2 regions of the Streptomyces sp. NPDC000410 genome follow, and region 1 is predicted to be linked to the other one. Evidence: riboswitches for the same ligand, from Rfam matches in the RefSeq annotation. Region 1 holds a riboswitch; the other holds the start of a gene.
What was found. Region 1 has a riboswitch for cobalamin ahead of ABT342_RS20020 (GHMP family kinase ATP-binding protein). Riboswitches for the same ligand answer to the same signal wherever they lie in the genome.
Positions count from the first base shown of each region.

Region 2: linked by a shared signal. The riboswitch ahead of metE (5-methyltetrahydropteroyltriglutamate--homocysteine S-methyltransferase) and the one ahead of ABT342_RS20020 (GHMP family kinase ATP-binding protein) in region 1 are both predicted to bind cobalamin.

Region 1 is NZ_JBEPDM010000018.1:113,427-128,805, forward strand. It holds gene ABT342_RS19960 (ATP-binding cassette domain-containing protein) at 1-1,871, shown strand, start outside; gene ABT342_RS19965 (hypothetical protein) at 1,973-2,404, shown strand; gene ABT342_RS19970 (hypothetical protein) at 2,613-2,984, shown strand; gene ABT342_RS19975 (PLP-dependent cysteine synthase family protein) at 3,123-4,283, shown strand; gene ABT342_RS19980 (MDR family MFS transporter) at 4,280-5,581, shown strand; gene ABT342_RS19985 (class I SAM-dependent methyltransferase) at 6,043-6,819, shown strand; gene ABT342_RS19990 (M24 family metallopeptidase) at 6,849-7,553, shown strand; gene ABT342_RS19995 (ABC transporter ATP-binding protein) at 7,581-9,407, opposite strand; gene ABT342_RS20000 (PEP-utilizing enzyme) at 9,601-9,963, shown strand; gene ABT342_RS20005 (DUF4287 domain-containing protein) at 10,029-10,241, opposite strand; gene ABT342_RS20010 (DUF998 domain-containing protein) at 10,310-10,978, opposite strand; gene ABT342_RS20015 (hypothetical protein) at 11,422-11,757, shown strand; cobalamin riboswitch at 11,936-12,152, shown strand; gene ABT342_RS20020 (GHMP family kinase ATP-binding protein) at 12,288-13,175, shown strand; gene ABT342_RS20025 (cysteine synthase family protein) at 13,172-14,197, shown strand; gene ABT342_RS20030 (ATP-grasp domain-containing protein) at 14,194-15,379, shown strand, end outside.
Region 2 is NZ_JBEPDM010000020.1:25,475-40,853, forward strand. It holds gene ABT342_RS20795 (SDR family oxidoreductase) at 1-111, opposite strand, end outside; gene ABT342_RS20800 (Lrp/AsnC family transcriptional regulator) at 152-793, opposite strand; gene ABT342_RS20805 (hypothetical protein) at 973-1,209, shown strand; gene ABT342_RS20810 (short-chain fatty acyl-CoA regulator family protein) at 1,227-2,633, opposite strand; gene aceA (isocitrate lyase) at 3,085-4,374, shown strand; gene aceB (malate synthase A) at 4,552-6,144, shown strand; cobalamin riboswitch at 6,358-6,564, shown strand; gene metE (5-methyltetrahydropteroyltriglutamate--homocysteine S-methyltransferase) at 6,729-9,047, shown strand; gene ABT342_RS20830 (MFS transporter) at 9,087-10,211, opposite strand; gene ABT342_RS20835 (NADPH-dependent F420 reductase) at 10,389-10,889, opposite strand; partial or broken gene ABT342_RS20840 (NAD(P)-binding domain-containing protein) at 11,136-11,274, opposite strand; gene ABT342_RS20845 (hypothetical protein) at 11,352-12,266, opposite strand; gene ABT342_RS20850 (phenylacetate--CoA ligase family protein) at 12,263-13,675, opposite strand; gene ABT342_RS20855 (IclR family transcriptional regulator) at 14,095-14,889, shown strand; gene ABT342_RS20860 (FAD-dependent monooxygenase) at 14,870-15,379, opposite strand, start outside.

The DNA.
Region 1 (15,379 bases):
GCACCGGCGGCATGTGCAACCGCTGCGAGGGCCGTGGCGCGGTCTCCGACATCGACCTCACCCAGCTCTACGACGACTCCAAGTCGATCGCCGAGGGCGCGTTCACCATCCCCGGCTGGAAGTCGGACAGCTTCTGGACCGTGCGGGTCTACGCGGAGTCGGGCTTCATCGACCCGGACAAGCCGATCCGCGAGTTCACCAAGAAGGAGATGCAGGACTTCCTCCACCGGGAGCCGACCAAGGTGAAGGTCGAGGGCGTGAACCTCACCTACGAGGGACTGATCCCCAAGATCCAGAAGTCGTTCCTGTCGAAGGACAAGGAGGCGATGCAGCCGCACATCCGGGCCTTCGTGGAGCGGGCGGTCACCTTCACCACGTGCCCCGAGTGCGACGGCACCCGGCTCAGCGAGGGGGCCCGCTCGTCGAAGATCGAGCGGAAGAGCATCGCCGACCTCTGCGCCATGGAGATCAGGGACCTGGCCGAGTGGATCCGCGGCCTCGACGAGCCCTCGGTGGCGCCGCTGCTCACCGCGCTGCGCCACACCCTCGACTCGTTCGTGGAGATCGGCCTCGGCTACCTCTCGCTCGACCGGGCCGCGGGCACGCTCTCGGGCGGCGAGGCGCAGCGGGTCAAGATGATCCGCCACCTCGGCTCCTCGCTCACCGACGTCACCTACGTCTTCGACGAGCCCACCTCCGGTCTGCACCCCCACGACATCCAGCGGATGAACAACCTGCTCCTGCGGCTGCGGAACAAGGGCAACACGGTGCTCGTCGTGGAGCACAAGCCGGAGGTCATCGCGATCGCCGACCATGTCGTCGACCTCGGCCCCGGTGCCGGTACGGCGGGTGGCAGCGTCTGCTTCGAAGGCACCGTCGAGGGGCTGCGGAGCAGTGACACGATCACCGGCCGCCACCTCGACGACCGGGCCGCCGTCAAGGAGACGGTGCGCAAGCCCACCGGCGCCCTGGAGATCCGCGGCGCGACGAGGAACAACCTGCGCGACGTCGACGTCGACGTCCCACTCGGGGTGCTCACCGTCGTCACCGGTGTCGCAGGCTCCGGCAAGAGCTCCCTCCTGCACGGGTCGGTCCCCGCCGACGCGGGCGTGGTCTCGGTCGACCAGAGCCCGATCCGCGGCTCGCGGCGGAGCAACCCGGCCACGTACACCGGACTGCTCGACCCGATCCGCAAGGCGTTCGCGAAGGCCAACGGCGTCAAGCCGGCGCTGTTCAGCGCCAACTCCGAGGGCGCCTGCCCCACCTGCAACGGCGCCGGCGTGATCTACACCGACCTGGCGATGATGGCCGGCGTCTCCACCACCTGCGAGGACTGCGAGGGGAAGCGGTTCGACGCGTCGGTGCTGGAGTACCGCCTCGGCGGCCGCGACATCAGCGAGGTGCTCGCGATGTCGGTGACGGAGGCCGAGGAGTTCTTCGGCTCCGGCGAGGCGCACACGCCTGCCGCGCACCGCATCCTCGACCGTCTCGCCGACGTCGGACTCGGCTACCTCACCATCGGCCAGCCGCTCACCACCCTGTCCGGCGGCGAGCGGCAGCGGCTCAAGCTGGCCACCCACATGGCCGAGAGGGGCGGCGTCTACGTCCTCGACGAGCCGACGACTGGCCTCCACCTCGCCGATGTCGCGCATCTGCTCGGCCTGCTCGACCGGCTCGTCGACTCCGGCAAGTCGGTCATCGTCATCGAGCACCACCAGGCGGTCATGGCGCACGCCGACTGGATCATCGACCTCGGCCCCGGCGCCGGCCACGACGGCGGCACGGTCGTCTTCGAAGGCACGCCCGCCGACCTCGTCGCCGCCCGCTCCACCCTCACCGGCGAACACCTGGCGGCCTACGTCGGCTCCTGACCGAAAACCCTTCAATCCGTTGCAGACGCGCACCGTTGGATCGCACGCTCTTTCGGAAGGGTGCCCAAGCCCCTGTGGACGCGGGCTATGATCACGGTGTGATGACAGCTTGGTCGCGTTCCGGCGGCGAGTCGACCCCTTCTCAGGTGGGTCGGCTCGTCACTGCCGGGCTGACCCTGCTGCTGCTCGGCCTGCTCGGCGTGTGCTGCTCGCTGGCGGAAGCGGAACACGACAGCGAAGCAGCGGCCGTACAGGCCGTCTCCATCTCCGTCCCCGTCTCCTCGGTGAGCGCGGAAGGCCAGGTGGCGACATCCGCCGCGGGCTGTTCCGAGAGCGAGGGCCACTCGGCGGTGGAGGGTGCGCGCCTTGCGGGCGCACCGTCGTCCGCGGCGGGCAAGCCCGACCTCGCCGACGCCCCGCACGAGCGTCGTACTTCTCCGAGTTCCGGTCCTGAGCGGCCGGCCGAGCACGTGCGGCAATCCCCTGCCGCCTCCTCCGCGTTCTGCAGAGCACAGGTCGTCCTTCAGGTGTAGGCGTCGGAGCTTCCGACGCCCCCCGCGCGCGCCGAATGTGAGTTCTTGCTGCCCGCGCGCACCCGCCCATGTCGCTTCCCGCCCCCTGCGGACGGGGAAGTGGCTGCCGCTCGGAGGATCTGTGTTCCCCCTGACCCCACCCCTGCCGCGCTCGGCCCACCGGACTCCGGTCCCGGTCCCGTCCTGGCCGGGGGTTCTGCTCACATGTGTGCTGAGCGTGCTGCTCCTGGCCGCCGCGCACTGTTCCTCGTACCTCGCCAACGACGAACACCGGCACCTCTCCCTGTCCGCACCGGCCACGCACGCCGGACACGCGGAGCCCTCCGACACACAGGAACACCCGGAGCGCCCGCAGCACGGCCACGGTTCGGCCTGTACGCCTCCCTGCCTGACCGCGTCGGCGTCGGCGTCGACGGGCGAGCCCCAGCGCCCGGCCGACGCGCCCGCCGCGCTTTCTTCCTTGCAGGTCGGTGCGCTGCCGGTGGAGCAGACGGCCTCGGCGGCCTTCTGCTCCGGCAGACCCTCCATGGCCCGCACCGGTCGCTCCACACTGGCCGACGTTTGCCGGTGGCTCATCTAGGCCGTTCGCCGCGCAGCCGCACGCGGCTGCCGCATGCCGTCCTCCGGCCCGGGGCTCCGCCCTGCTGATTCCCGGCCGTCACGGCATGCCACGCGAACGACCGACCGACGCCATCATCGAACGAACGAAGGCACAGACATGCATTCTTCGACCACCGACACATCGTCCACCGGCCGCTCGGCCCTGTCGGAGCTGGTGGGCAACACCCCGCTGCTGCGCATCTCCGAACCGCTCGCGCCTGCGGGCCGGGGCTTCTGGGCCAAGCTGGAGGGCTTCAACCCCGGCGGCATCAAGGACCGTCCCGGTCTGCACATGGTCGAACGGGCCCGCGCCCGCGGCGACCTGAAGCCGGGCGCCAGGATCATCGAGTCCACGAGCGGAACCCTGGGCCTCGGTCTCGCGCTGGCGGGCATGGTCCACGGCCACCCGGTCACCCTGGTCACCGACCCGGGCCTCGAACCGTCCATGACCCGGCTGCTCGTCGCGTACGGCGCCCAGGTCGACGTGGTCTCCGAGCCCCATCCCTCCGGCGGCTGGCAGCAGGCGCGCCGCGACCGCGTGCAGCAGCTCATGACCCGGCATCCCGACTCCTGGTGCCCGGACCAGTACAACAACCCTGACAACACCACCGCCTACACCCCGCTCGCCCTCGAACTGGCCACCGAGCTCCGGCACATCGACGTGCTGGTGTGCAGCGTCGGCACCGGCGGCCACTCCGCGGGGATCTCGCGCGTCCTGCGGCAGCTCTACCCCGACCTGACGCTGGTGGGAGTGGACACCATCGGCTCGACGATCTTCGGGCAGCCGGCCCGGCCGCGGCTGATGCGCGGACTGGGGTCGAGCATCTACCCCCGCAACGTCGCCTACGACAACTTCACGGAGGTGCACTGGGTCTCCCCCTCCGAAGCCGTGTGGACCTGCCGTCAGCTGGCGGGCTCCCACTACGCCACCGGCGGGTGGAGCGTGGGCGCGGTCGCGCTGGTCGCCGGCTGGCTGGCCCGGTCGCTCCCGAAGGACGCGCGCATCGCGGCGATCTTCCCCGACGGCCCCCAGCGGTACCTCGGCACCGTCTACGACGACGGCTACTGCGCCGCGCACGGCCTGCTCGACTCCCCGCCGGCGCCGGAACCGGACCTCATCGGCCGACTGGACGAGAAGGAGGTCACCCGCTGGACCCGGTGCACGACCGTCGTCGACCCGCTCACGCTCGTAGCGGGGAGCGAGAACGAGTCCGACAGCGAGGCCGACGGCGAAACCGGCGTGAAGGGCGCGGCGGACCGGCAGGGGCAGGCCCGGTGAAGAACACGCTCGCCCAAGTCCGCTCGTACGACGGCAGCGTCCAGCTGCTGATGGTCAACCAGTTCACCATCAACCTCGGCTTCTACATGCTGATGCCCTATCTGGCGACCTATCTGGCCGGGCCGCTGGGCCTGGCGGGCTGGATGGTCGGGCTGATCCTCGGCGTCCGCAACTTCAGCCAGCAGGGCATGTTCCTCATAGGCGGGACACTGGCCGACCGCCTCGGCTACAAGCCCATGATCATCGCCGGGCTCGTGCTGCGCACCGCCGGCTTCGCGACCCTCGGGCTGGTGGAGTCCGTCCCCGCCCTGCTGGCCGCGTCCGCCGCGACGGGGCTGGCCGGTGCCCTGTTCAACCCCGCCTCCCGCGCCTACCTGGCGGCCGGCGCCGGCGAGCGGCGCGTCGAGGCGTTCGCCCTGTTCAACGTCTTCTACCAAGCGGGCATCCTGCTCGGCCCGCTGGTCGGCATGGTCCTGACCGGCATCGATTTCAGCATCACCTGCCTGGTCGCGGCAGGGATCTTCGCGATCCTGAGCGTCATCCAGATCCGGGCCCTGCCGGCCCGCCGCGCCGACCGATCCGACACGGCGGCCGGGGTGCGCGAGGGCGTCCTGCGGCAGTGGCGCGGGATCCTCGCCAACCGTCCGTTCCTGCTGTTCTCCGTGGCCATGATCGGCTCGTACGTCATGTCCTTCCAGGTCTACCTGTCCCTCCCACTGGAGGTCAGACGACTGGGTGGGGAGGGGCAGTTCGGCACGGCCGCGGTGGCGGTCCTCTTCGCGGTCTCCGGGCTGAGCACGATCGCCTTCCAGACCAGGGTCACCGCCTGGTGCAAGGCCCGGATGGCACCGGGCCGGGCGCTGACCTGGGGGCTGCTGGCGATGGGGGCGGCGTTCCTCCCGCTCCTGCTGGCCTCCGCCGTGCCGGTACCGGACGGCGGGCCGGGCCTGTGGCTGCTGGCCGGGCTGCCCCCGGCCCTGTCCGCGCTGCTGCTCGCGCTCGGCACGATGATCGCCTACCCCTTCGAGATGGACACCATCGTCCGCCTCGCGGGCAACCGTCTCGTGGCCACGCACTACGGCCTCTACAACACCGTCTGCGGAATCGGTATCACGCTCGGCAATCTGCTCACCGGCATGGCGCTGGACGCCGCGCGCGACGCCGGAGTGCCGGCCCTGCCCTGGGTGGCGCTCTGCGCACTCGGCCTGGCGTGCGCGGCCGCGCTCCACGCGCTGCACCGCACCGGCCGGCTGTCGCCGGCCGAGGCGGAGGAGGAACGCCGGACCGTGACCGCCTGACCGGCGCGGGCCCCACATGACGGTGCGGCCGACGGAACCCCCGTCGGCCGCACTGTTGTCGGCCGTCACGGAGCCGGGTGTCCGAGCCGTCGGCGGTGTCACCCGAGAAAACGGCCGGAACACGGCGTGCCACCCGGGTGTGGTGCACCAGACTGGCCGGTACAGGTCGCGCACGTGGCATCGGATCACCGTGCATCGACGTCACGAGGGTCCATCATCCGAAACCGCAGATGTGAGCCTTTTGGTCGATCAGCCGAGCATTTGCCAGATCATTTACGGGGACACTCTCTTGGGTGCAATATGCAAGGGGTGTGGTGCGTGTTCGGGCGCAGGAGTCCGGAGGAGCTGAGATGACGGCGGGCGGCGGCACCTCCCGTCCCCCGCGCGGGCCTTCACCACCGGCGACGCGCGAGGGCAGCACCCATCCCCCTGTTCCTGCTCACGAGGCGAGGTAAGGACCCATGACCACACGCACCCAGGACGGCAGCGCCGGAGACGTCGACTACGGCGCCATAGGCTGTGGATACTCCGCCTACCGGCGGCCCGACGCCCGCATCGCCCAGGCCATCGCCGAGGCCCTCGGCGGGGCCCGTACCGTCCTCAACATCGGCGCGGGCGCCGGATCCTACGAGAGCGCAGCCCGGTCCGTGACGGCCGTCGAACCGTCCGAGTCCATGCGTGCGCAGCGCCCCGCCCGCCTCGCCCCGGCCGTCAACGCCGTCGCCGAGGAACTTCCCTTCGCCGACGGCGAGTTCGATGGCGCGATGACTCTGTTCAGCGTCCACCAGTGGAGCGACGTGACGGCGGGCCTGTGCGAGATGCGGCGCGTCACCCGCGGCCCCGTCGTCATCCTGACCTGCGACCCGCGGCTCGTACGCGACTTCTGGCTGTACGAGTACGCGCCCGAGGTCCTCGACACCGAGGCCCGCCGCTACCCGCCCGTCGAGGAGATGGCCGCGGCGCTGGGCGGAGACAGCAGCGTCCAGGCCGTACCGATCCCCCTGGACTGTACCGACGGCTTCAACGAGGCGTACTACGGACGCCCCGAGATGCTCCTCGACCCCGCCGCCCGCCAGGCCTGCTCGGCGTGGAGCTTCGTCGACGACGGCGTCCGCGAACGCTTCGACCGGCAGCTGCGCGACGACCTCGCCTCCGGGGCCTGGGACGAGCGCTTCGGGCAGCTGCGCACACAACCGACGCACGAGGGGTCGCTCGTCATCGTGCGCGCGACCCCGTGACGGCGAGCAAGAGGAAGAGGAACAGCACCATGGCAGTACCCGACCGCATGGACGAACAGCTGCGTGCCCTTGGCCTGGTGGAGGCCCAGCGCAAGGCCGTGGCCCTGTTCGCGGAGGTGGAGTCACGGGGAATCGTGGCGCCCGGAGCCGGCGAGCGCGAGGTCAGCGACCGGATCCGGGACCTCGCGAACGAGATGTTCGGCACCACCAAGCACTGGCACAAGCGGATCGTCCGCTCCGGGCCGAACACCGTTTTCCCGTACCGGGAGAACCCTCCGGACCGGATCATCGGCGAGGACGACATCGCCTTCGCCGATTTCGGCCCGATCTTCGAGGAGTACGAGGCGGACTTCGGCCGCACCTTCGTCCTCGGCGAGGACCCGGCCAAGCACCGGCTGCGCGCCGACCTGCCGGTGATCTTCGCGGCCGGCCGGGAGGCGTTCCGCGCCGATCCCGTCATCACGGGCCGGCAGCTCCACGCCGAGGTACAGGCGCTCGCCGCCAAGGCGGGCTGGACCCTCGGCGGATGGCACGCGGGCCACCTCGTGGGCGAGTTCCCGCACGAGACGATCGACGGCGCCAAGGCCGAGTCCTACATCACCCCGGACAACGACCACCCCATCCGCCGCACCGACCGGGCGGGGTGGCGCTGCCACTGGATCCTGGAGATCCACCTCATCGACGAGCGACATGGCTTCGGCGGTTTCTACGAGCAACTGCTCGACCTGGAGTAGCCGTCCGCCCCGCCGCCCCGCCCGGGTTCAGTGCAGGTCGGCCGGCGCGGGCGTGGTGTCGTCGAGGTCGTCGAGGAAGCCGCCCGACTGGTGCTGCCACAGCTTCGCGTAGGCGCCGTCCGTGGCGAGCAGCTCCTGGTGCGTGCCCTGTTCGACGATCCGGCCGCGGTCGAGGACCACGAGCCGGTCCATGGTGGCGACCGTGCTGAGCCGGTGCGCCACCACGAGCGCCGTACGCCCCTCCATGAGCCGCCACAGCGCGTCCTGGACGAGGATCTCGCTCTCGGAGTCCAGGGCGCTGGTCGCCTCGTCGAGCAGCAGGATCGGCGCGTCGCGCAGGATCGCCCTGGCGAGGGCGACCCGCTGGCGCTGTCCGCCGGACAGTTTCACCCCGCGCTCGCCCACCATGGTGTCGAAGCCGTCCGCGAGCGCGTCGGCGAACTCCGTGACATGCGCCGCCTCGGCCGCGCGGCGGATCTCGGCGTCGGTGGCGTCCGGCCGGGCGAACGCGATGTTGTCCCGCAGCGTGCGGTGGAACATCGCCGGGTCCTGCGGGACGTAGGCGATGAGACTGCGCAGGTCGGCCTGGCGCAGTTTGCCGATGTCCTGCCCCCCGATCAGGATCCGGCCGGAGTCGATGTCCGTCATCCGCAGCAGCAGCCGGGTGAGCGTGGTCTTGCCGCCGCCGGACCGGCCGACGAGGCCGATCTTCGTGCCGCCGGGCACGTCCAGGTCGAGGCCCTCGAAGAGCGGCTTGCCGCCCCCGTGGGCGAACGTCACCTGTTCGAAGCTCACGTCGGCGGACTTCGACAGGAGCGGCTCGGGGGACTCCGGGTCGCACACGGTCGGCGGGGTCAGCAGCAGTTCGGTGAACTGCGCGCCCTCCGTCATCGAGCTCTCCAGGCGGCGGTAGATCTGGTTGAACTCGAACATGATCCGCGTCGCGCTGGTGTAGTAGGCGAAGGCGACGACGACCGCCTCCACGCCGTACCCGTTGCCTGCGAGCGCGACGGCGAGCAGCAGGCCCAGCGCGTTGGTCAGCACGGACATCGGCGCGACGACGGTGTCGATGCGCAGGTTGCCGTAGTCCCAGGAACGCAGCGTGAGCCGCCTCGACTCCGCGACCCGCGACCGGTGCTCGGCGGCCTCGCGCTCCTCGGCGGCGAAGGCCCTGACCGTGTCCATGTTCATCAGGCTGTCGGAGACGTGGCCCGACACCCGGGCGATCGCCTCCTCCCGCTGGTCGACGAGTGCCTGGCGGCGGCGGACCAGAGGCGTCACGCACAGCGCCGTCAGCGTGATCGGCACCAGGAGCGCGAGGACGAGCAGCGGTTCGTACTGCCACAGCACCACCGATCCGAACACCAGCGGTACGAGGCTGCCCACGACCTGGAACGTCAGTGTGTCGACGAAGTCCTCGTAGCACCGGGCGAAGCTCAGGACCCGCTTGGTCAGCGACCCGGCGAAGTTGTCGTGGAAGAACGCGGCGTCCTTGGCGAAGAGCTCGTCCATGCCGACCACGTACAGGTGCTCGATGCCGAGGGCGTCGAGACGGTTCAGGCAGTGGTATCCGATGCGCCACAGAGCCTCGGCGAGCAGCAGGACCGCGGCGAAGCCGAGGACGTAGGGCAGTGCGGAGCCGATGTCGGTACCTGTGCCCTCCGCGATCCGGCCGACGAGCTTCGCCACGACCAGCGGCGCGATGTAGTTGAGGCCGATGTTGCCCAGTGCCGGGAGCAGCATCGCGGGTACGGTCAGCCACCGGAGCCGGGCCAGCTCCCGTCCGTAGTAACGAAGTGCCAGGAGCACCGGACCCTTGCCCGGCGAACCCTTGCGCGATTCAGACGATCCCATCCCAACCCTGCTTCATCGGACCGGAACGACAGGATTCGCAGTGTCCCGCGACGGCACCCGCGCGGTCCAAGCATTTTTCTCCAACCACCCAGCACCGGGGATACCGGACCTTCGGGGCGTACCGCATGGCCGGGCACCCCCGGGGCCCGGCGCCGAACCCGATCACGGTCGCCGGCCGCGCCGGTGCCAGGGGATGTGGCTCGACCGGCACTTGGCGGGCCTCGGCACGGTCGAGGAGACGGGTGCTGGGCGGGGACGGGGCACCGCCGGCGGCCGTACCGGCGCGGCGGGCGGCGTACGAGCTGCACCCGTCGCTTCTTCCGGCCTGTCCCACGTGGTCCGGGGCGAGTTCGATCCGCGGGTCCGAGCGGTCACGCGTATCTCGGCGATCGTCACCGATGCCGGCGCGAACCTCTCGCACGCCTCGATCGTCGCCCGCGAACTCGGCATCCCGGCGGTCGTGGGCTGCGGGAACGCGACGACGCGGATCCGGACGGGCGACCGGATCCGCGTCGACGGCGGGCAGGGGACAGTGGAGGTCCTCAGGGCGGCATAGCCCTGGCGTGGCGGCGCTGCCCGGAGGGGGGCGGCGGCCGGTCCCGTACCGGCGCCGCCCGTCGCCTACTGGCCGGCGCCCTCGGCGAGGGTGTGGGCGACCAGGGCGTTGGCGTGCCCGTGCCCCAGGCCGTGCTCGGCCTTGAGCCAGGAGACGAGCTCCATGTGCTTGGTCAGCGGAGAGGAGCGGATGAGGTCCTGCCACTCGGATATCGGCCGGCCGTACTTCTTCTCGATCGAGGGGAAGTAGCTGGCGGGGCCCTTCACGGCGTCGGTCATGGGATGCTCCGTTTCATCAGCGAAATGATCTTGATGGTGTCGATGGTGCTCGATGGATCAGCGGCCGGCTAGTGGTGCTCCGTGTCGGTGAGCAGACGGGCCGTCACCGCGGTCAGCCACGCCAGGCCGAGCCCCGCCCCGGCGGTGAAGGCCAGGACCGAGGCGGAGGAGCCGACGAACCCGGCGAGCACACCCACGGGAGCGATACGGGAGGCCACGGCCCAGCCGCGGTGCCCCCGGGAGGAGAGCGGTCGGGCCAGGACGAGGAACGCGGCGCACAGCGCGAGGTAGCCGACCATGCCGCCGGCCATGTGGGCGGCGCCGTGCGCGCTGAGCGAGGTGGCGTCGGGAGCCCCGACGGGGAATCCGGCCCCGGCGTCGGCGGGGAAGACGGCGGCGGCCAGGAACGACGCGCCGAACACGCCGACCAGGAGCGGTCCCCACACCCCGCCGGGTTCGCCGCGCAGCACCCGGCGCAGCCCGATCGCGCCGGCGGCGAACAGGGCCGCGGTGACCACGAAGTTCACCGTCTGGATCCAGCCCAGGTCACCGAGGGCGAGCTGGCTGATCGCGTTGCGGGTGAAGTCGAAGCCGTCGCGCGTGAGTCCCTGGGTGACGCCCACGGCCAGGAACAGCGGGCCTGCCACGAGGCCGCCGGCCAGCAGTCCGCGCGCCGCCGGTCGCGGCGAAGTCGTGGCGTGGGTGGCGTGGTGGGCGGCGCCGAGCGTGTGGGCCATGGGGAACCTTCCTCGTCATGGTGTTGTCGCGTATATGACCGGTGCCGGGGACCGGAGTCATCGGCCCTGCGAACGTGATCCACATCACCTGCCTCCGACCCCCCGGGCCGCGCGGGTGGGCCGCACGGCGGGCGGCCTCGCCGGGACGCCTGGCAGCCGCACCCGTACCGCGTTTCACGGGAAAGTGCCGTCCGCGCACACCCACGGAGGGACGGCCGCCCCCTCGAACCCACCGCGATCCCGCCGGGCGCCTCCGGGAGGTCCCGTGAGCACGCACACGCCGCCCCGCTTCGACCCCACCCGCGTCCCCCACCTGCCGGGTTCGTTCGCACCGGTGACCGAACAGGTCGACGTCGCCGACCTGGACGTGACGGGCGAGACCCCAGTCCGGGGTCGATCCGGAAGGGGCAGGCCGACTCGGTGAGGGCCGGCACGCGGTCGGCGTGCCGAACGACGTTGATGTCGGGACGGACGGCCGCGAGGACTTCGGCGGGTCCCTGCCCGCGGGCATCACCGCCCACCCCAGGACGGCCGCGGGCAGCATGGCCCACACCCTGCTGGACGACTCCCGGGTGGAGTTCCCCCGCGTCGACGACCGGCGCATCGGCCGGCGTCATCGCCACGCCGCGCCGGCCACCGAGACCGGACGGGCGGACCTGTTGCCGGGCGAGCACGACGCCGTGCGCTGGTACGACACGGGGACCGGCGCCGCCGGCGTCCGGCCGGCTGCCCACCGAGGTGGATGCGCCTGCTCAGTATTTGCAAGCCATGGGCAATAAGCCAGCGCGTGGGACGGACGGGGCAGCGGCCCGGCGCTCGTCGCGCGGGCCCCGCGCCCCCGCGACCTCGGCGTACCCGCCCGCCGCCGCCACGACGAGGTGCGGTCGGCCGCGCCCGGAGCAGCGGAAATCAAGACAATGCCCGAGGCCCCTCTGTCACGCTGCCTGGGTGCGCCACTACGCTGGCAGCGCAGTCGGTTCGCGTCCGTACACGACGCGTCGTAAGAGGGAACCCGGTGGGAATCCGGGACTGTCCCGCAGCGGTGAGTGAGAACGAAAGCCGTCAACAGCACTGACCCCCATGAGGGTTCGGGAAGCGACGGCCGGTAGGAGTCGCCGGAGCCACCGGTCGACGCGCCCACGAGTCCGAAGACCTGCCACTGCGCGCGTGTGTCACGGACGCACGCGCTGTTCACGGTGGCCTCGAGGGTTGGGTCGACGGTGCAGGCCGGCGCGCGCACACGCGACGCGGCGCCTTCTCCCCGTCGACCCACGTGCTCGGGGCCGGGGCGGCGAGGGAGGGCGTGTTCGTGACCGGGGAGCATCGCGTCCGGGGCTTCGGAGCGACAGTCGCCGGCGTCTGCCACGGTACGTTGGGCGAGCTGTACCAAGGACCGCTGCGGGCGGGCGGCGATCCGGAATTCGCGATCGTGTCGTTCCCCGTCGACCGCCACTCCTGGGTGTACTTCACCCGGGAGACGGGGCCGCGGCAGGCACCGCCGTTCGGCGAGAAGACGGCGGCGGCCGTGGATCTGTTCCTGGACCGGTTAGGGCTGACATTGCCGCCGGGCCGCTGGAGCACCCATTCCGACCTGGGCGTCGGCGTGGGGATGGCCAGTTCGACCGCCGACATCGTGGCGACGCTGCGCTGTCTGTTCCGCGTCTTCTCCCTGCCGTACGACCCCGACGTCGTCATGGGGATCCTGTCGGCGATCGAGCGGGCCGACAGCGTCTTCCTGGACGAGTTCGCGCTCTACCTGAGTGGCCGGCACCGGGTCGTCCGGCGACTGGGCACCGATATCGGCTTCCACACCGCCTTCATCACGGAGCCGGGCACCGTGGACACCGCCGCCGTCACCCCCCTGCTGCTGGGGCACTACCGGCGCCGTGCGGCGGAGTACGACAGGTGCCTGACCGACCTGCTCAAAGGGTTCGCCGCCGGGGATCCGCCGGCGGTCGCCCGGGCGGCGACCACAAGCGCCGTACTGTCCCAGGAGGCTCTGCCCAAGAGCACCTTCGACGCCGTCCTCGCCGAGCGCGAGGCCTTCGGGGCGGACGGGGTCTTCGTCGCCCATACCGGCTCTCTCGTCGGATACCTCTTCTGTCGCCGGCCTGCTCCCGCCGTCAAGAACGAGCTGTCCGCCTTCTTCCACTCGCTGGGCCACCAGTGCTCGTTCGCCCGAGGAGGCTATGGGTGATCCACCCTCACATCACCGACGCGCTCAAGGTCCCCGACCTCGTCCGGCTCACGGAGAACACGGTCCTGATCCGGTTCGAGTCCATGAAGGTCTACTCGGCGCTCGCCGCCGTCCGCGACCTGCGCGACCGCGGCGTGATCAGGCCGGGCCAGACGCTCGTGGACAGCTCCAGCGGCATCTACGCCTACGCCCTCGCACTGGCCTGTCACCGCTACGGCATGCGGTGCCACATCGTCGCGTCCACCACCGTGGACGCGACGACACTGGCCCAACTGGAAGTCCTCGGCGCCACGGTGGAACAGGTGACTCCGTCGCCGAGCCTCAAGCTGGACCAGGAGTTACGCGTGCGGCGAGTGCGGGAACTGCTCGCCGCACGGCCCGACGTGCACTGGATGCGCCAGTACCACGACAACGTGCACTACCTCGGCTACCGGGAGGTCGCCGACCTGGTCTCCGCCGCGGTCAGGGACGACAGGCCGCTGTCCGTGGTCGGCGGCGTCGGATCGGGGGCGTCGACGGGCGGGCTGGTCGAGCACCTGCGCCGCCGGGACCCTTCGGTCCGGCTCGTCGGTGTCCAGCCGTTCGGCAGCGTGACCTTCGGCAGCCAGGACCACCACGACCCCGCCGCCATCATCGCCGGCATCGGCTCCTCGATCGTCTTCGACAACGTCCGCCACGCGCTCTACGACGCCGTCCACTGGATGGACTTCACCCACGCCATGTCCGGCACCGTCGCCCTGCTGCGCGACCACGCCGTCTTCGCCGGTCTGTCCAGCGGTGCCGCCCATCTGGCCGCGATCCACGAGGCACGCCGGCACCCCGACCGGCTCCATGTGGTGATCGGCGCCGACACCGGCCACCGCTACGTCGAGAGCGTCCACTCCCGCCACCGGGACGCCCTGGACCCGGCCGCGCTCAAACCGGTCGAGGTCGACACCCCCGAAGCGATGTCCATGCCGTGGTCGACGATGGCGTGGAACCGCGCCGCGGCCCCGGCGCCCTGGAAGGAGCCGGCCGCATGACCGTCGTATCCCTGGAATCGCTCACCTTCGGTCTCGGTCACCTCGTCCGGGCCGCGGAACGGCTCGGCGAGCAGCTGGTCCTCCTGACCTCGGACCCTTCCTGGTACGGCCACGAGCTCCAGCGGTTGCCGTCGCACGCACTGGACGTCGTGACGACGGACACCTTCGACACCGAGGCGGTGGCGGCACACCTACGCCGGATGCCGGAACTGCGGGGCCTGATCAGCTCCACGGACACCTGGACGACGGTCGGCGCCGAGCTGACGGCCCGCCTCGGCCTGCCCGGCCTGGACCCGGCGGTGCTGCGGCTGACGCGCGACAAGGCCGCCGTCCGCGACCGCCTGTTCGCGGCCGGACTGACCGCGGGGCGGGCCGCGGAGGTCGATCCCGGTGACCCCGAGGCGGCCGCGCGGCTGGTGAAGGAGGTGGGCCTGCCCGCCGTCCTCAAGGACAGCGCCGGTACCGGCAGCCAGAACGTATGGCTCGTACGGGACAGGGAGGAGGCGGAAGCCGCTCTGCCGGCGGCCGCCGACCGGCAGTTGAAGGGCCGTCTGTTCGCGGAACCCTACTTCTCCGGTCCCGTCTACAGCGCGGAGACCCTGTCGTGGGCGGGGCGGACACGGCTGCTGGGGGTATCCAGCCGGCTGATGTCGCCCGAGCCGCGGTTCCGGGAGGAGATCACCGCCTTCCCCGTCGCGTTCCCACGGCAGCGGCACGAGGCTCTGGAGCGGTGGCTCGGCCAGGTGCTCGCGGCCGTCGGGTACTCCGACCGCTTCGCCCACGTGGAGTTCGCCTGGACCACGGCCGGTCCGGAACTGGTGGAGATCAACCCGCGGATCGGAGGCGCGCTCGTCGGCGAGGGCATGTGCCGGGCGCTCGGGGTGAACGTGTACGAGGCGATGGTGGAGACGGCGCTCGGGCTGCGTCCCGCGCTCATGGACATGGAGCTGCCCGGCGGGCCGGCCGTGGCGTTCGTCCTCGGCTATCCCGCGCGGCCCGGGGTGTTCACCGGCGTCGCCGGGCTCGACCGGCTGGCGGACATGCCGGGCTCTCCCGTCTGGTACCCGGTCAAGCGGCCCGGCGACCCGATCGAGCACCTGGACGACAGTCGCGGCTACGCGGGCATCGTCTACGCGGAGGCCGAGACGGCGGAACTCGCCACCCACTGCGCGGTCGCCGCCG
Region 2 (15,379 bases), on a different contig from region 1:
CTCACCCAACGCGGCCGCGATGCCACGCCCGGCACCACGGGTGGCACCGGCCACCACGGCGACCCGGTCACGGAGCGCGTCACGATCAGGGGAAGACAGGGAGGAGCCCATCGCCCCAGTGTGGCACCGCCCCGCCGGTGGCGATGGCCCGTCAGCTCTCCCGAGCGAACCCGGCCCGCTTGTACGTCCGCATCAGCAGCGCCGTCTCGGCCGAGCTCACGCTGTCCAGCCGGGCGAAGACCCGGGCGGTGAACGCGTGGAGGTCCCGCAGGTCGCGATGGCTGGAGTAGCCGAGCAGGCTGGTCGTGCCCGAGGTGACGAGCAGCTGCCGTACGGCGGGTTCGCCCGCCAGGAGCCGGGTCGCCGCGTCGAGCCGGCTGTGCGGCACGCCGAGCTGGAACCGTGCCTCGACCGGGTAGCCGAGGAAGGCCGGGTCGGCGTGCAGCCGCAGATGCAGGATGTGCGAGCCCATCAGCCGGGCCAGCCGCCGCCGCGCGGTGGTCTCGCCCACGCTCAGCTCCCGGGCCAGGCGCGTGGTGGACATCCGGGCGTCGTGGCGCAGCAGCTCGACCAGGCGCCGGTCGAGGTCGTCGACGGAGATCGGTTCCGGCAGCGGCCTGCCCTCCATCGCGCTGCGGCGCACATCGGTGGGCTCGTCGTCGTACGGCGCCCAGTCGCTGGCCGTGAGCAGCAGCCGCAGCATGAGCGAGGAGTGGATGTCCCGTACCCCCTCCAGCCGCCCGACGACGTCGTCGACCAGCGACAGCAGGGCTTCGTGATCGGGCGCGAGCAACTCGACGAAGACGTCCAGCGCGCCTGTCGCGACCTCGACTCGCCCTGGAGACCGTCGGCCACGACTACGCCGACCTGCGCCAGGACATCGCCATCGGCCGCAGCTACCTGGCCGCCGCCGAAGCGCTGGGCCGCACGGTCCCGCAGTCCGACCCGAACCTGCGCGGCGGCTCGACCGACATGGGCAACGTCTCCCACGTCGTCCCCACCATCCACCCCATGATCGGCTACGACTGCGGCGACGCGATCATGCACCACCCGGATTTCACCCGCTACGGCACCACGGCGGCCGCCGACCGCGCCGTCCTCGACGGCGGCCTCGCCATGGCCTGGACCGCCATCGACCTGGCCACCGACCCCGGCCACCGGCAGCGCCTGCTCCGCCGGCTCGCCGACCGGGGCGGCCGACAGCACTGACACCCCCTGGGGGAGCCTCAGTTCGGTCCGTCGGACACGGGGTAGGGCACGAAGGTGGTGCTGTTCTCGTCGGCCGCCAGCGTCCGGCCGAGGGGTGGCACGGCCCGCTGGGGGCAGTCGAGGCGTTCGCAGATGCGGCACCCCATGCCGATCGGTGTGGCGGCCGAGACGTTGTCCAGGTCCAGGCCGTCGGAGTAGACGAGGCGTGCGGCATGCCGGATCTCGCACCCCAGCCCGATGGCGAAGGTCTTGCCGGGCTCCCCCCACCCGCCCCGGTGACGGGTCACGGCACGGGCGGTCCACAGGTAGCGCTGCCCGTCCGGCATCGAGGCGATCTGCACATGGATGCGGCCCGGGGCGGCGAAGGCCTCGTAGACGTTCCACAACGGGCACGTGCCGCCGACCCGGGAGAAGTGGAAGCCGGTCGCGGACTGCCGCTTGGACATGTTGCCGGCGCGGTCGACGCGCACGAAGGAGAAGGGCACTCCGCGCAGTCGGGGGCGTTGGAGGGTGCTGAGGCGGTGGCAGACGGTCTCGTAGCCGAGGCCGAACCGGTCGGTGAGCCGCTCGATGTCGTAGCGGCATTCCTCGGCGGCTGCGTGGAAGGCGCGGTAGGGGAGGACCAGAGCGGCGGCGTAGTAGTTGGCGATCCCGATCCTCGCCAGTGACCACGTGGTGGATCCCTTGTCGTAGTCCTCGGAGGCGAGGCGGGAGAGCTCGCCGTCGTACTCCAGCAGGGCGAGCTGAGTTGCCATCCGGAAGGCCTGCTGACCGGGGCGGAGCCGGTTGGACAGGTGCAGGACGCGGCCTGCGGGATCGTAGTGGTGCAGCCGGTCGGAGTCGGCGGCCAGGCGCACGCCGTGCCCTTCGGCGAGACGTGCGGACAGTGCGCGCAACACCTCGCCGGGGCGGATGCCGATCGTCCGTGCGAGGCTCTCCGCGGCGAGGTCGGTGTCGTCGAGGTAGTTCTGCCGACGGTAGAAGAACTCCCGGATCTCCTCGTGCGGCGAGCGCGGCAGAGCGCTGTCGGCGGGGCCACGGCCGTCGGCCGCCGGGGCCAGCCGCTCGGCGAGGGCCTGGTTGCGCCGGCCGAGGCCCAGCAGGACCTCGGCGACGGCGGGCATGCGCGACGCCAGTTCCGCGAGATCGGACGGGGAGACCCGGGCCTCGGCGACCTCGGTCGCGAGGGCTTCCCGCAGGTCCGCGAGGAGTCTGCTGGTATCCCGTTCGGAGAAGAATCCCGGATCCACCCCGAACGCCTCGGTCAGCCTCAGCAGCACAGGAACGGTCAGCGGGCGCGAGTCGTGTTCCATCTGGTTCAGATAGCTCGGCGAGATCGCCAGCATCCGGGCCAGTTCGACCTGGCTGAGCCGTCGTTCCTCCCGTAGCCGCCGCAGCCGCGCTCCGGCATAGGTCTTGCTCACCGCACTCCCTTCCATCGGCGCAGGCGCTGGTGCGCTTCCCCGTACGGGGGCGCAGTGCCCGAGGCTCGTGCAAGCCTACGCACGCACGCACCGAATCCGCCCTTGGCAAAGTTGGCAAACCTGGCGAAGAAGATGCGCAGAAGTTGGCAGACGTCCATGGTTGTTGGCACTCAGTGCCACTGGCAGAGTCGTCATGCGGCCCGCCGGACCCGGCGGCCGGAGCGGATATCCTGGCACGATTCACACCCTGACGTCGGAGATCCCGGCAATTCCGGCCCCGGCCAGCCCGTCACCATTGCTCGCTCCACCCGGGCACGGGCGGGCGGGCCGCCCCACGAGGCACGACACCAGGTGTCACGCCTTCGCACTGTTGACGAACACAGGCACACAGCTCCACAGACACACAGCCACACAGGCACACAGGCACTTCGAGCGAAACCGGGAGACGGTCATGGCGCAGGCAGGGACGGCGACGGAGACGGCCGAGCAGCTGGCACAGCGGTGGGCGGCGGACCCGCGCTGGGCCGGGATCGAGCGCACGTACAGCGCCGAGGACGTGGTGCGGCTGTCCGGCAGCGTCCGGGAGGAGCACACCCTGGCCCGGCGCGGCGCCGAGCGCCTGTGGCGGCAGCTCCACGAGCGCGAATACGTCCACGCTCTCGGCGCGCTGACCGGTGGTCAGGCCGTGCAGATGGTGAAGGCCGGGCTGCAGGCCATCTATCTGTCGGGCTGGCAGGTCGCCGCCGACGCGAACCAGGCCGGGCACACGTACCCCGACCAGAGCCTCTACCCGGCCAACTCGGTTCCGCAGGTGGTGCGGCGCATCAACAACGCGCTGCTGCGCGCCGATCAGATCGCCACCGCCGAGGGCGCGGGCGACACCACCGACTGGCTGGCGCCGATCGTCGCCGACGCGGAGGCCGGATTCGGCGGCCCGCTCAACGCCTTCGAACTGACCAAGGCGATGATCGCCGCCGGCGCGGCGGGCATCCACTACGAGGACCAGCTGGCCTCCGAGAAGAAGTGCGGCCACCTCGGCGGCAAGGTCCTCGTCCCCACCGCCCAGCACATCCGCACCCTCAACGCGGCCCGCCTCGCCGCCGACATCGCCGACGTCCCGACCGTCATCGTCGCCCGTACGGACGCCCTCGCCGCGAACCTGCTCACCAGCGACGTCGACGAGCGCGACGCGCGGTTCGTCACGGGCGAGCGCACGGCGGAGGGCTTCTACCGGGTGCAGAACGGCATGGCCCCCGTCATCGCCCGCGGCCTCGCCTACGCCCCGTACGCCGACCTCATCTGGGTGGAGACGGGCACCCCGGACCTGGCGCAGGCCCGGGAGTTCGCCGAGGCGATCCACGCCCGGTACCCGGATCAGATGCTGGCGTACAACTGCTCGCCCTCCTTCAACTGGAAGGCGGCCCTGGACGACGACCGGATCGCCAAGTTCCAGCGCGAGCTCGGCGCCATGGGGTACCGCTTCCAGTTCATCACGCTGGCCGGATTCCACTCCCTCAACCACGGCATGTTCGACCTGGCCCGCGGCTACGCCGAGCACGGCATGACCGCCTACGTCGAACTCCAGGAACGCGAGTTCGCCGCGCAGGCGCACGGCTTCACCGCGGTCAAGCACCAGCGCGAGGTCGGCACCGGCTACTTCGACCTCGTCTCCACCGCCGTCAATCCCGCCTCCTCGACCACGGCGCTGAGCGGCTCCACCGAGGAAGAGCAGTTCCACTAGGAACACCCGCGACGGCTCCCGCGCGTCGTACCCGGGACCGCTCGCTCCCCGGCCTCGCTCCCCCGGCCTCGTTCGCGAGGCCCGGCCCCCGCACGTCAAGAGCATCCGTAGCCAGGTGAGGGCCGGACAGCCGTCCGTCCGGCCCTCACCCTCACCGCTCACGCTGAGGAGCCCCTCATGTCCACCACCGAGCTGACCGCTCGTGTCCAGGTCCTCGGCGCACCCGGCGACCGCTTCGACGAGATCCTCACCCCCGAGGCGCTGGACTTCCTCGCCCGCCTCGACGCCGCCTTCGCGGGCCGCCGGTTCGAGTTGTTCACCGAACGCCGCCGCCTCGCCGGCCGACTCGCATCCGGCTTCCCGCTCGACTTCTCCCGCGCCACCACCAACATCCGCAACGACTCCGACTGGCGCGTCGCACCGCCCGGCCCCGGGCTGACCGACCGCCGGGTCGAGATCACCGGCCCCCCGGACCGCGACACGGCGGCTCGCGCCCTCAACTCCGGTGCCCAGGTGTGGATGGCCGACTTCGAGGACGCCACCTCCCCCACCTGGGAGAACATCGTGGGCGGCCAGCTGACCCTGCTGGACGCCGTCGAGCGGCGCATCGACGTCACCGCGCCCGACGGCGAGAAGCACCGGCCCGGCGACACAATCGCCACCCTCATGGTCCGCCCCCGCGGCTGGCACCTCACCGAGAAGCACCTGGTGATAGACGGCCGCCCGCTGTCCGCGTCCCTCGTCGACTTCGGGCTCTACTTCTTCCACTGCGCCCGGCGGCAGATCGACGCCGGCCGCGGCCCGTACTTCTACCTCCCCAAGATGGAGCACCACCAGGAAGCCCGCCTGTGGAACGACGTGTTCGTCCTCGCCCAGGACCTCCTCGGCATTCCGCGCGGCACGATCCGGGCGACCGCCCTCATCGAGACCGTCACCGCGGCTCTGGAGATGGAGGAGATCCTCTACGAGCTGCGCGAACACAGCGCCGGGCTCAACGCCGGCCGCTGGGACTACCTGTTCAGTCTGATCAAGAACTTCGCCCACCGGCCGGACTTCACCCTTCCCGACCGGGACCGGGTCACCATGACCGCCCCGTTCCTGCGGGCCTACACCGAACTGCTCGTACGCACCTGCCACAAGCGCGGCGCGCACGCCATCGGCGGCATGGCCGCCCACCTGCCCGGCCCGCACGCGGCGGCACACGAAGCGGCACTCATCCGGGTCCGGCTCGACAAGGAACGCGAGGCGGAGGACGGCTTCGACGGCACCTGGGTCGCCGATGCGGCCCTCGTCCCGCTGTGCCGCGAGATCTTCGATGGCGTCCTCGGCGGCCGGCCCCACCAGCTCGACCGCACCCGCGAGGACGTCCACGTCACCGCCGAGGACCTGCTCGCCGTCCGCCGCACGGCGGGCCCGCCCACCCTCGACGGCGTACGCGCCGGCATCGCCCTCGCCCTGCGCTACTTCGACGCCTGGCTGCGCGGCCAGGGCGCCGTCCCGCTGGGCGGTCAGATGGAGGACGCCGCGGCGGCCGAGATGGCCCGCTGCCAGGTCTGGCAGTGGATACGCCACGGCGCCGTCGACCGGGAGACCGTGCTCGCGATGCTCGACGAGGAAACCGCCGCGCTCGGTGCGCAGTATCCGTGGGCCAGGGTGGACGAGGTGCGCGACATCTTCGAACGTACCGCCCTCGCCAGGACGCTGCCCGAGTTCTTCACCACCGACGCCTACGCCCGCCACCTCGTCCACCGCTCGGACGTGCGGTCGTGAACGGGGCCAAGGACGACCGGAGCTGAGGGGCTCCGGTGACGCAGAGGGGTTGAGGGACCCGCTGCTGCGGGAGGGCGTGGAACAGTGGGAGAGACTGTTCCACGCCCTCCCGCGTTTCCGCGGTCGCGCCGCCCGCGTGTCTCGCATCACCGTCCGGATGATGAACAGTGGTGTCCGCGTCCCCTCAGGGGCTCTAGGCTGGCCGGTGCAGCTGGTTCGCCGTGCCCGCCAGGTACGCGCGTCGTAAGAGGGAACCCGGTGGGAATCCGGGACTGCCCCGCAGCGGTGAGCGGGAACGACCGCCGTCATGAGCACTGGGTCCTTGTACGGGCCCGGGAAGCGACAGCCAGTAGGTGTCCGCCGGGAATCCGGCCGGACGAGCCCGCGAGTCCGAAGACCTGCCCGTTGCCCGTGTGCGCCCATGCGCACCCGGTGATCCCGGTGACCTCGAGGGCGGGTCGGCCTACATATCTGACGGACACGTGTGTCATCGACGCACGGCGGCGTTCCGTCCGGTCTGCGGCCCCTTCGCGCCCTCACCCGTCCCCGGGTGCCCACAGGAGTAACTCGCGAAGGAGAGTTCCGTGACAGCGAAGCCCGCATCCGCGGCATCACGGGCCACCGTGTACGGCTACCCCCGCCAGGGACAGAACCGTGAATTGAAGAAGGCCGTCGAGGGCTACTGGAAGGGTCGCGTCACCGCCGATGCCCTGGAGCGGACGGCCCGGGACCTGCGCCGTTCGAACTGGCAGCAGTTGGCCGACGCCGGTGTCCACGAGGTCCCGACCGGTGACTTCTCGTACTACGACCACGTCCTCGACACCAGCGTGATGGTCGGCGCCGTCCCCGCCCGCCACCGCGCCGCCTTCGCGGCGGACGCGCTGGACGGGTACTTCGCCATGGCCCGCGGCACCGAGGACGTGGCGCCGCTGGAGATGACGAAGTGGTTCGACACCAACTACCACTACCTGGTCCCCGAGCTGGGTCCTGACACCGTGTTCACGGCGGACTGCGCCAAGCAGGTCGGAGAGCTGGGCGAAGCGCTGGCTCTCGGGCTCTCGCCCCGTCCGGTACTCGTCGGCCCGGTCACCTATCTGCTGCTGGCCAAGCCCGCTCCGGGTGTCGCTGCCGGATTCGAGCCGCTGACCCTGCTGGACCGGCTGCTGCCGGTGTACGCGGAAGTGCTCGCCGCTCTGCGGGACGCCGGGGCCGAGTGGGTGCAGCTGGACGAGCCCGCGCTCGTCCAGGACCGCACGCCCGCCGAGCTGAACGCCGCCGGGCGCGCCTACCGCGACCTCGGCGCCCTCACCCACCGGCCCAAGCTGCTGGTCGCCTCGTACTTCGACCGGCTCGGCGACGCGCTGCCGGTCCTCGCCAAGGCCCCGGTCGACGGCCTGGCGCTCGACTTCACCGATGCCGCCTCCGCCAACCTCGACGCCCTGGCCGCCGTCGGCGGGCTGCCCGGCAAGCGCCTGGTCGCCGGAGTCGTGGGCGGCCGCAACATCTGGATCAACGACTTCGAGAAGTCGCTGGCCACCCTCGGCACCCTGCTCGGCATCGCCGACCGCGTCGATGTCTCCGCCTCCTGCTCCCTGCTGCACGTCCCCCTCGACGCCGCCGCCGAGCGCGACATCGACCCGCAGGTGCGGCGCTGGCTCGCCTTCGCCCGGCAGAAGACCGCCGAGATCGTCACCCTCGCCAAGGGCCTGGCCCAGGGCACCGACACCATCGCCGCCGAACTCGCCGCCAACCGCGCCGACCTCGCCTCCCGGGCGGGCTCCGCGATCACCCACGACCCGGCGGTACGGGAACGGGTGGCTGCCGTGACGGACGCCGACGGCCGCCGCTCCCAGCCCTACTCCGCGCGCGCGGCCGCCCAGCGCACCCGCCTCGGCCTCCCGCTGCTGCCCACCACCACCATCGGCTCCTTCCCGCAGACCACCGAACTGCGCACCACCCGCGCGGACCTGCGCGCCGGCCGCCTCGACACCGCCGGCTACGAGGACCGGATCAAGGCCGAGATCCGGGACGTGATCGCCTTCCAGGAGAAGACCGGCATCGACGTCCTGGTGCACGGCGAGCCGGAGCGCAACGACATGGTGCAGTACTTCGCCGAACAGCTGACGGGCTATCTCGCCACCCAGCACGGCTGGGTGCAGTCGTACGGCACGCGCTACGTCCGCCCGCCGGTCCTGGCCGGAGACATCTCCCGCCCCGAGCCGATGACGGTGCGCTGGGCGGCGTACGCCCAGTCGCTGACCGACAGCCCGGTCAAGGGCATGCTCACCGGCCCCGTCACCATGCTCGCCTGGTCCTTCGTCCGCGACGACCAGCCGCTCGGCGACACCGCCCGCCAGGTCGCCCTCGCCCTGCGCGACGAGGTGAACGACCTGGAGACGGCGGGCAGTTCGGTGATCCAGGTGGACGAGCCGGCCCTGCGCGAGACGCTGCCGCTGCGCGCCGCCGACCGCGCGGACTACCTGGCCTGGGCCACCGAGTCCTTCCGCCTGGCCACCAGCGGCGTGCGCCCGGACACCCAGATCCACACCCACATGTGCTACGCGGAGTTCGGCGACATCGTGCAGGCCATCGACGACCTCGACGCGGACGTCATCAGCCTGGAGGCCGCCCGCTCCCACATGCAGGTCGCCCGTGAACTCGCCGGACACGGCTATTCGCGCGAGGCGGGCCCCGGCGTGTACGACATCCATTCCCCACGCGTCCCGGACGTCTCCGAGGCGGCGGCCCTGCTCCGCAAGGGACTTGAGGCCATCCCCGCGGAGCGTCTGTGGGTCAACCCCGACTGCGGGCTGAAGACCCGCGGCTGGCCCGAGACCCGCGCCTCGCTCGACAACCTCGTCGCCGCGGCGCGCGCGGTCAGGGCGGAACTGTCCGCTTCCTGAGCCGGACGTGGCCGGTGAGGAGCACGCCCGTACGGCTCCTCACCGGCCGGGAGGCGGGCGAAGTGCCGCGTACGTACCCGCGCACGCGGCGACCACCATCACACAGCCGGCGAAGACCAGCCCCGCCGCGCGCAGTCCGAGCGCCATGGCCATGGCTCCGACGCCGACCACCGGCAGGGAGATGCCCAGGTAGGCGACGACGAAGAACGCCGAGATCGTCCCGCCCCGGTGCCGCGCGGGGGCGGCGTCGCTGACCAGGCTGAGCGCGGCGCGGAAGGCGAGGCCCTGTCCCGTTCCGCCGCACAGGGCTCCCAGGACGAGCAGGGGCAGCGAGTGGGTGATCAGCGACGTGGCCACCAGCATGAGGCCCACGACCAGTACGCCGCAGCCGACGGGCAGCGCACGGCGCGCGCCGACCTTCCCGGTCAGCGACTGTCCGATCGTCGATGCGAGGAAGACGGAGAAGACGACGGCGCCCGTGACGGCCAGATTGTGGACGTCGAGGGTCCTCGCGACGAAGCTCGGTGCCACCGCGGTGAAGAGGCCCAGCAGGGCGAATCCGGCGAACGCCGCCACCGACGCGGGCACGAACACGCCCTTCACCTCGGGCGGCACGGAGACGCCCTGGGGCCGCAGCGGCGGCCATCGCTCCGGTTCCCCGACGGTTTCGGGCAGCAGCCAGATCAACGCACAGGCCGCCGCCACCAGAGCCAGATAGACCCAGAACGTCAGCGTCAGCGGCCGGGGCGCGTACTGCGCGAGCACCCCGGACAGCAGGGGCCCGCAGCCCAGGCCGCCCATGTTCGCGGCGGTGGCCGCGAACCCGGCACGCGCCCTCCTGGCGGGCCCCGCGATCTCGATGACGGCCGCCGTCGCCGTGCCGCTGAGCAGCCCCGCGGCGAAACCCGACAGCAGCCGTCCCGCGAAGAGCAGGGGCAGGCCGCTCTCCAGGAGGAAGCAGCACGCGCTCCCGGCGGAGAAGGCCATCGCCACCAGCAGGACGGGCCTGCGGCCGACCGCGTCCGAGTAGTTCCCCGCCACCAGAAGGGCGGTGATGACCGCGATCGCGTACACGGCGAAGACGACCGTCACCATCAGCTCCGAGAAGCCGATCTGTTGCTGGTAGAGCCCGTACAGCGGGGTGGGCAGCGTCGTCCCGACCATGCCGATGGCGAACACGACGGCCGCCGCCCTATAGCCGAGCCGCCCTCCCCCGCCGCCGCCTCGGCCCCCGCGAACGATCACGCCCACACGATACGAGCGGCGATCCGCCGCCGGCGTCAGGCTCGGCGCCGTCACGCCCGTACGGACGCACGCCCGGGTACGCGCCGGGCGGCGTCCTCAGCCGCGCCGGGCCGCCGCCAGGGCCGTGCGCAGCGTCCCGGTGTCCGCGCTCGCGCCCGGGTCGTCCAGGGCGAAGCCGCGGCCCTGCGGGTTCTTCGCGTACGGGACGACGTAGGCCGGGGTGTCGCGCTGGAAGCGCCAGCTGTCGGCGAGGAGTCCGGCGTCCAGCGCGTCGTATCCGAGGAGGTCGAGCAGCCGGGTGGCGGCCGCCTTCGCGTCCAAATCGTCGCCGGCGATCGGCAGCACCGAGCGGTCGGCGGCGCCCGAGGGCCGGGCCAGCACGGCCAGGTGCGCGAAGTAGATGTTGTTGAACGCCTTGACGACCCTGGCGTCCGGCAGATGCCGCTGGAGCAGTTCGCTCGTGGTGGTCTCCTCCGCGTCCAGCTCGGCGATCTGTCCGTCCCGCTCGGGGTAGTAGTTGTTCGTGTCGAGAACGACCTTCCCCGCCAGCGGCGCCACCGGCACCTGGCGGTAGTTCCTCAACGGGACGGTGACCACGACCCAGTCGCCGGCGGCCGCCGCCTCGGCTGGTGTCGCGGCCCGCGCGCGGGGGCAGGGCCTGTCTTTTGGATCAGGCCGGATCAGCGAGTGGGGGTCCCCCCACGCCCGCAGGGCGTAGGGGGAGGGTCTGGTGCGTGCAGCTGCAAGGCGGAGGAGGGAATCGACGCGGAGCGTCGGTGACCGACGACAACGCAGCAGATGTGCGTGCCAGGGCACGCGAGCCCGGCAAGATCCGAAGGACAGGCCCTAGTTCCGCCACCAGGTCCGCGAGGGTCTCGGGTCCGCGTGAGTTGCTGAGGACGACATCCAGCCCGGCGGCCACGCCGAGGCGTGCGAGGGTACTGCCGATGTGTCCGCTGCCGATCAGTCCAAGAGTGCTCATGGTGAGGAGAGCGGGACCCACGGCAACGTGTATTCCCGGTTCGGCCTCGCGGCCGTCGGCGGGATCGCGGTGGCGGCTCAACCCGTAGGGCGGGCGGCGGGTTCGCGGACCGGGGCCGGCCGCTGAGCCGCCGCGCGGCCGTCCCGGAACGGCACATCGGCCATGCGCCGTTCCGGTCCGCGGCGGCGCAGGAGCTGGTAGCCGATGAACGCCGCCGGGCCGAAGAACACCTGGGCCGGGATGAGCGCGGGCGCGTCGCCGGTGACCGCCTCGATCAGGTGCAGGGCGGCCACGGGTGACAGGGCTCCGAAGAGGACCACCAGGGCGATTCCGGTCCGCAGTCCGGGCTTTCCGTACGCCTTGTACGCGGTGGTGGTGAAGAGGGCGTAGGCCAGCAGATCACCCATGCCGATCACACCGCCCAGGTCCTCACCGATGCGCAGGCCGGCGGCCGGGGCGTACGGATATCCCTGGACGGCCTCGGCGAGTTCCTGGGTCAGCGGTACGACCCAGGCGAAGAAGGCGTCGTACGCGGCGAGCGCGAGCAGGAACCAGGCGACGTTCTTCAGCCGCATGCCGCCCTGGACGTTGAGGTTGGTGGCGGAGACGACGACCAGGCCGACGACCAGGCTGTTCGCCACCCAGTACGGCGGCGCGGTCTCGCCGAAGGCCAGGTGGGTGGCGAGCACGCTCGCGATCAGTGCGGCGATCAGCGCCCGGCGCAGCCGGCCGTTCCCGATGAGGGGCTGGTAGCCGACGGACAGTCCGCCCGCGAAGACCAGGGCGAGCACGACGGGGAGGGTCGCGCCGGGCAGCGCGAGGTAGACGTACGGCAGGGCCAGGACGAAGCCCATCATCAGGAAGATGTCCCTGCCGTTGAAGACGCCGACGGGCGGCCTGCCGGTGCGTACGGCGCGGAAGTAGGCGATCGTGCCGACGACGACCGCGAGCGCCAGGGTGGTGGTGACCGCGAGCTGGAAGAAGACCGTCATGCGTGGCTCCGGGTGAAGGTGTGCTCCAACAGGTCGCAGCGCAGGGGGAAGTGGCGCGCGGCCTCCTCCTCGTCCAGCGGCAGGACCGTGACGCGCGCGTCGATGTCCGAGGTCGCCAGCCGCCCGGTCACGTCGGCCGCGGTGACGTTCCGGGACGCGACTTCCACGTGGAGCCGGCCGTCGGCCCCGACCTGGGCCCGGTGGCGCAGCGGCCACGGCAGGCCCGGGGTGCCGTCCAGGGCCTCGACGATGTCGCGCGGGGTCACGACGGACTCGGCGGTGCGGTGCAGCAGGCCCGCCTTGCCGAGGATCTGGGAGACCGCGGGCACCGCCGCCAGTTCGCAGTCCGGTTCGCCGTCCAGGGTGCGGACGACGTCGCCGGTGTTGTACCGCAGGACCGGCATGCACTCCCGGTAGGGGTAGTACGGCGTGACCGTCAGCTCCCCGAGCCGTCCGGGTGCGGCGGGCTCGCCCGTCTCCAGGTCGAGCACCTCGGTGTACCCCATGTTGGGATCGATGTGGAGGTGGCGCCGACTGCAGGTGCGTCCGCCGACCGGCAGCAGTTCGGTCATGCCGAAGTTGTCGCCGATGGTCTCGGCGCCGAACGTCTCGCGCAGGGCGCTGGTGAGCGCCGGCGACACGATCTCCCCTCCGGCGTAGATCGACCGGAGTCCGAAGTCGTCCGGTCCGTAACCGCGTTGCCGGGCGGTGGCGAGCATCCGGGCCAGGTAGCTGGGGTTGCCCGTGAGCAGGGTGGGCCGGGGGCCGCCGCGGCCGAGGAGGTGCTCGACGGATTCCTCCGGCGGGACCTGGCCCACGACGTGGCACGAGGCGTTGACGAGCCGGCACACCTCGACGTCCTCCTGCACGGCGGCCGTGGCCCGGGAGCTGAGGTTGATCTGCATCCGGTCGCCGGGGCGGATGTCGCCGCGCAGCACCACGGACAGGGCGATCAGCGCGGGCCAGAGCTCCATCTCGTAGCGGGAGAGCCAGATCTGCACGGGGCGGCCGGTGGTGCCCGTCGTCTGGGTCGCCAGATACGGCGTGCTGCACAGGAAGTCGGCCGGGCGCTCGATCAGGTCGGCCTTGCGGGTCACCGGGATGCGGGTGACGGTCTCGGTGGTGAGCCCGTCGAGGTCCACACCGGCGAGCCGCTCCCGGTAGAAGGGGGAGCGCTTGGCGAGCCTGCGCGCGGTCCGCTGGAGCGCGCGGTTCTGCAGGTCCCGGCGCTCGTCCGGGTCGGCGAACGGCCCGTCGGCCAGTTCGTCGACGTCGTCGCCGAGGGAACCGAACTCCTCCAGCGTGGCGAGGGCGTCGGCGACCAGCCGCTCCACGGCCCGGACGTTCAGCCGCCGGCCGAACACCATGGCCATCGCCACCCGGACCTGTCGGACACCGGTCTCCAGCACTCATGCCTCCCTGGAACGTCACGAAGGGGTGGGGGCGACGAGCCGCCCCCACCCCCGTATCTGCGTCAGCTGGCAGAACAAGAACCGAAGAAGACGGCCGTCATGGCGCCCATGACGTACTTGAACTGCTTGGCACTGGTCTTGATCGCGCTCATCGGATCCTCCTTGTGTGGTTCCTGACGGACGGGCGTCGTGGCTCCCGATGAGTGCCGTGGCTCCCGGTGGGTGTCGCCGAAACGTTCCGTCCCTGGGCGTCAACACACTGGCGCGTTCGTGGCGCACGGGCAATGATCGGGTCCGTTCAACGGACCGGCGTAAGCGGAGGACGGCGACACCGTTCTCGCTGATGGGCCGGGACGAAGGGGGAGTTACGGACCCGTCCGACCGATGGGACCCGTGCGAGAAGGGGGGAACCGCCCATGGCCAGATCCGGCACGGAGGGGCGGGGCGTACTGGAGGGCGCGTTCGCACTCATGGAGGTGCTCGCGCGCGGCGACGAGATCGGGCTGACCCGACTGGCAGCCGACGCCGCACTGCCGAAGGCCACCGCGCACCGGCTGCTCGGGCAGCTGGTCGCCCTCGGCGCGGTGCAGAGCAGCGCGGGCCGCTACCGTCTCGGCCCGAGGACGTTCCGGCTGGGGCAGGCGTGGCACCCCGCACGTGCGCTGCGCGCGGCCTCGGCGCGGCCGTTACGTGAACTCGCCTCCGTGAGCGGCAGGTCGGGAGTCAGCCTGTCGGTGCCCGAAGCGGGGCACACCCTCGTCGTCGGCAGCACGCGCAGTGAAGTGGACGACGTCTTTCCGCTCCGCTCCGGCGTCGTCCTCCCGCCCGGGAGCGCTGCCGAGCTGATCCTCACAGCGTCCGCCCCGGAGGCGGAGCCGCCCGAGGGGTGGTCGCGGGCCGCGTGGGCCCGGGAGGCCACGCGGGCCCGGGAGCAGGGGCTCGCCTTCCAGTACGGACAGTGCGTGAGCGCGCTCTCGTGCGTGGCGGCACCGGTGTACGGCGCGTCCGGTCAGGTGGTCGCCGCGGTGGCGGCAACGTCCTTGGAGAGCAAGCGGATCGCCTCACTGGGCGAGGCCGTGGGCCGCGCCGCGGCCATGATCAGCGCGAACCTGGCCCGGCCCGCCCGCTCCGCCGACCGCGGCGCCGGTGAGTCCGCCGCCGGCGTGCCCGGTGCAGGGTCCGCGCATCCTGTCAGGGCGGGTTCACAGTAGGGCCTGCGGCAGGTCCGGTGGAGTCCGTGGGCTCTGGCGGTCCTGGCGGCTCTGCGGGTCCTGCCGGTCCTGTGGGTCCTTTCCGGTCGATCGGCACGGCAGGATCGGCCTGGCCGCCGCCCGACGCGAGCATGCGGGCACGGACGGTCGTCATTTCCTCGCCGCGCCGCCCGGCGCGATACCAGCGGCTGCCGGAACTGTAGGCGCGGCGTATCCGGCGTACGGCGGTGTACTGCGTGGCGAGGTGCAGGCGGTACTGCCAGGGTGCCTGGGGGGCGTGGCGCACCGACATGGCGTGGGCGAACGCGACCGCGTCGCGGTCGAGGTAGTGATCCGCCTGCTCGAACCAGGCCATGCTGCTGCGTGCCGCCCCCTGAAGCGGGTGGAGAGCCGCGCGGCGCCGGCGGTCGTACGCGTCCAGGGCGGCCCCGAGGTCCGGGGTCGCGGAGAGGCTGTCGGCCAGGGTGATCGCGTCGATCACGGCCAGTCG